2 regions of the Lentzea sokolovensis genome follow, and region 1 is predicted to be linked to the other one. Evidence: riboswitches for the same ligand, from Rfam matches in the RefSeq annotation. Region 1 holds a riboswitch; the other holds the start of a gene.
What was found. Region 1 has a riboswitch for cobalamin ahead of SK854_RS01635 (CbtB domain-containing protein). Riboswitches for the same ligand answer to the same signal wherever they lie in the genome.

Region 1 (2,195 bases):
GGTGTTCCGCGACTCCCTCGCCGGCGTCGATCTGGACGTGCTGAAGGCGCTCTAGACGGAGGCCTCGGTCACGCGTGCTTTCGCCTTGCGCGCGGCCGGGTCGATCAGCAGGCCGAACACCACGCCGATGCCGACGTAGAGCGTGGCGAGCTGGGCGAGCGAACTGAGGCGGAACTGCCACAGCACGTTCACCGGCATGTCCGCGGGGATCGTGTCCGGCGGCGCGGGGAACGCCAGCAGCACCACCGCGACGGCCGCGGCCACCGCGAGCAGCACGGCCGTGGTCCGCATCGGCTGCGACTGCGCGCGCAGCTGCTCGGCGAGCCAGCTCGCCGCCCACACGATCACCAGACCGGCCACCACCACACCGAGGTAGAGCGCGGTCCGGTAGTTCACCGTCTCCGGGTCGCCCACGGCAGGCGGGTTGGCCGGGTACTTGAGCCACGGCAGCAGCGCCACGGCACCGAACACCGCGGCACCGAACGCGAAGCTGCGGCTGAACGGCGTGCTGCCGGTGAACCAGCGCTTCGACAGCGCGTAGGCCGTGGCGAACACCAGGCCCACCGCGATGCCGACGATCACCACGCCGAGCATGCCGCCCGCGATCTGGGCGCCACGGCTGACCAGCTCTTCCTCGCCGCCGTGCGTGTGGCCGGCCTCACCGGCGGGTTCCCGGGCCTCTTCGACCGCGAGCGCGGCGCGAATCGGGATCTCGGTCACCAGGAGCTGCACGAGCGCGGAGGCGACACCGGCGATACCGCCGGCCGCCACTCCGCGCAGCGCAAGGGACTTGTAGGTCGTCGTCATGTCTTCCCTGCCTGGGATCGGGGGATCAGTGGCAGGGGACGCCCAGCGCGTGGCGGCCGTCGTGGAAGAACTCGTGCAGCAACTCGGAACCCGCGCCGAGCGCGAGGCCGTTCTCCTGCAGGACCAGGTAGGTGACGATCAGGCCGAGCACTGAGACGGCGAAGGCCCATTTGGGCACGCGGACGGCGGACAGGCTTGCTGCGGGGCTCGTCATGACGGGCTCCTCCATACCTCGTGGAAGGTCAACTCTCCTTGCGGCGCCGCAGCCGGTCTCCTGACTCCCGGATCAACGCTGCCCCCGCGTCTTCCCAGCCCTCTCGCGAGGGCCAGTGACGTGCTCGGCGGGGATCGCTTCCCGGTCACAGTGGCGAGGACCGCGCCGGATTTTCACCGGCTTCCCGTCACTGCGGCGCGTGCACCGTAAGTTGATCGGCCCGTTAAGCACAACCGGCCATAAGAGTTGTTGCGTTCCTCACTTCACGAGTGGACAGTCACCACACTTCCCACCTGCGGCGACGCGGTAGTAGAGACAGCACGACCGGCGCCGGAACGAGACCTCTCCGGGAAAAGTCAGAAATTCCCCCGCCTGTTCGAACGGCGGGGCGCTCATGAGCCGTTCGCCGCGTTCTTCCGCTTCGTCGGCGGTGAGCATGCGTGCGCGCACAACCATTTTGAGCGCGCCCGCGATGTTCGACATGGCGTTTCCCCACAACAATCCGCGCGCCACGGGGGTCACGCCCTGGATCGCCTCCACCACCGGTGCGAGCGCCTCGGCGGCCTTCGGGCCCAGTCGTGGCTGGTCGATCCGGACGCTCAGGCCGTTCGTCGGGTGGTGCTGCCACCAGAGGTTCTCCGGGCGGACGTCGATCGGGATGCCCGCGGCCGTGAGCGGGCTGAGCAGCCGGGCCGTGTAGCTGAGGAAGAACAGGCTGGCCGCTACGCGTGGTTCTTCCGCTTTGTACCGGATCGCGATGGCGTCGATCGTGGTCTTGAGCGCCGGGCCTTCCAGCAGTGCCGTTCCCGGCAGCCAGGACTCGTCCGGGCGGCCGACGTCGAGCGCGAAGAACGGGTTGATTCCGCGCACCCGGCGGAGTGCTTCGAGGACCTCGGCGAACTCAGACACAGAAGTTCACGCTACCGGGTGTCCATGCAGGACAGATCACGTCCAACGCCTGGGACAGATGCGACCGCGGTGTGGACGGGGGTCGCCGGGATGGGAGGATGTCGTGCCGTGAAGACCTTCGATTCCCTGTTCGCTGAACTGACCGAACGAGCCGCCACCAAGCCGGAAGGTTCCGGCACCGTCGCCGCGCTCGAGGCCGGGGTCCATGCGCAGGGCAAGAAGGTCCTGGAGGAGGCCGGCGAGGTCTGGATCGCCGCCGAGTACG
Region 2 (2,195 bases), on a different contig from region 1:
GTGGCGGCGTGGTGGTCCGAGTCGTCGTGGTGGCGCCGGTGGTTGTAGAGGTGGTCGTGGTCGGCTCGGGCCCGCCACCCGTCGCGAGCGCGTGAAAACCGATCTGCGACAACCCGAGCGAGGCCTGCGCGCTCGCCCTGATCCACGTGTCGACGCCGGAAATCCCGCCGGTGCGCGCTGCCTGGTACGAGGCGGGGTTGTACGCGATCGCACCGATCTGCCCGGCCAGCGCGGTACCCGAGTCGGACTCGCCGGCCTGCGCGGACCTCAGGAACTCCACGCCCCTGCCCACCTCAGGGCCCGCGCCACCGGCGTCAGCGAGAGCTTGCACGATCAGGCCGGTGCTGTTGGTGTTCGGCGCCTCCGTACCGACACCGCCGCCCCAGCCACCACCGTCGGCCTGGTTGTTCTTCAGCCACGTCACGGTCCTGGCGATCGGCTCGTCGAGCCCGGCCGCCCCGGCGCGCTTCGCGGCGAGCATCGCCGACAGCGCGAGGCCGGTCGCGTCGCCGTCCGGGGACGACGAGCCGTCGGCCTTGCCCTCGTCACACGACGACACCCTGAGGCCCTCAGGTCCCTGCACGTACCCGAAGAAGATCCGGAAATAGCCCTCGGAACACTGCTGCGTCACCATCTTGTCGATGGCGAGCTGGTCGTTCTCCCCCGCCACCGCCAGGCCGATCACCGCGAGGGACTGGCCGAACACGTTGGCGTTGTTGTTGACCATGTCCGACCACTCGGGGTTCTTCGAGTAGTCGCTGACCCGGCCGGCGTCGACGCCCGAACGGCGGATCGCCGCCTTCGTCTCGGCGACCATGTCGTGGCCGTCGAAGTCGCGCGGGTCGCGGCCGGAGATCTGCGCGGCGAGCAGGGTCTTGGCCACCGCGCCGCCGACGATGATCTGGTCGAAGCCCTGACCGGGAGCGAGGCCGTCCCAGGTGAAGTAGTCGGTGGCGTGTCCCTGGTCGTCCAGGAACTTGACGATCGGCTCGGCGAGCGCGCCGTCGCCGGACGCGTGCATCGCGAAGACCAGGTCGAGCATCAGACCGTGGTCGGGCAGCTCACCACCGAGCGGGTTCTCCAGGGTGCCGTCGGGTCGCAGCTGGTGGGAGAGCCACACGGAGCTGGAGTGGGCGGCTTCGCGATCACCCGCGGCGGCCGCGGTTCCGGCGATCGTCGTGGCGATCAGGCCCGCGCTGACGACGAACGCCAGTGCGGCCAGGGTCCTTCGCCGGGTCATCCTCTCCCCCTCGTGCTGCTCGAGGAGAGGAGACGGCACAGGGCGCCGGCAGCCACCCCTGCGTTTCGCGACAGCGGTCGGTCTGTTCACCCCGCCCGGATGGTGACCCGACTCGCCACTGCAGCAGTGGCCCACGGTTGCGCGACAGTGCCGGATTCCGACCGGCTTCCCCGTCACGGGCGAGGTATGAAGTTGTCGAGCCGGGCGAGGTTAACACCTGGAAACCGCCGTTCGGCACCGCCTTCGGGGTCGGAGGCGAGCGTCACATCCCAACCCGGCACGGGGCCTTGCGCGGCATGAGAACCTGTTGGGCGTTCAGCGCGACGCGGGGGAAGTCCGGTGAGAATCCGGCGCTGTCCCGCAACGGTGTGCCCCTTCGGGCGAGCCCGGTCACCCGCATCGCGCGGTGTTCACCAACTCCTGTCGTGGAAGTGCGGGAAAGGGTTCTCATGAGACGTCTGGTGCTCGCTGCTGTCCTGATGCTGGGCATTGGCACCGCTGTCACCCCCGCGGTGGCGGCATCGCACGACAAAGCCGACGCCGCCGCGGGCTGGCTCGCCCGGCAACTGGTCGACGGCGAACGGTTCGAGGCCGACTTCGGCGGCCAGAAGTTCCCCGACCAGGGCCTGACCATCGACGCGATCTTCGCGTTCGCGGCCGCTCGTTCCTCGGACACCAACGCCGAGAAGGCCATCACGTGGCTGGCCAGGCCGGAGATCACCACCGGGTACGTCGGTTCCGGCACCGAGGCCTACGCGGGCGCGCACGCCAAGCTGTTGCTGGCGGCGAAGGTGCGACACAAGAACGGCAACGCGTTCGGCGGTGCCGACCTGGAAGCCGGTCTGCGCGGTCTGCTCGCGCCGTCGGGCAGGTTCTCCGACCGCTCGGACTTCGGCGACTTCTCCAACGTCTTCACCCAGTCCCTGGCGCTGCTGGCCCTCGACCGCACGCCGGG

Region 2: another riboswitch for cobalamin. It lies ahead of SK854_RS07295 (hypothetical protein); the one in region 1 lies ahead of SK854_RS01635 (CbtB domain-containing protein).

The regions. Positions count from the first base shown of each region.
Region 1 is NZ_JAXAVU010000001.1:342,829-345,023, reverse strand. Features, by position in the region: gene SK854_RS01645 (HAD family hydrolase) at 1-55, shown strand, start outside; gene SK854_RS01640 (CbtA family protein) at 52-807, opposite strand; gene SK854_RS01635 (CbtB domain-containing protein) at 833-1,021, opposite strand; cobalamin riboswitch at 1,055-1,231, opposite strand; gene SK854_RS01630 ((2Fe-2S)-binding protein) at 1,280-1,930, opposite strand; gene SK854_RS01625 (phosphoribosyl-ATP diphosphatase) at 2,039-2,195, shown strand, end outside.
Region 2 is NZ_JAXAVU010000004.1:386,217-388,411, forward strand. Features, by position in the region: gene SK854_RS07295 (hypothetical protein) at 1-1,240, opposite strand, end outside; cobalamin riboswitch at 1,321-1,460, opposite strand; cobalamin riboswitch at 1,547-1,656, shown strand; gene SK854_RS07300 (prenyltransferase/squalene oxidase repeat-containing protein) at 1,690-2,195, shown strand, end outside.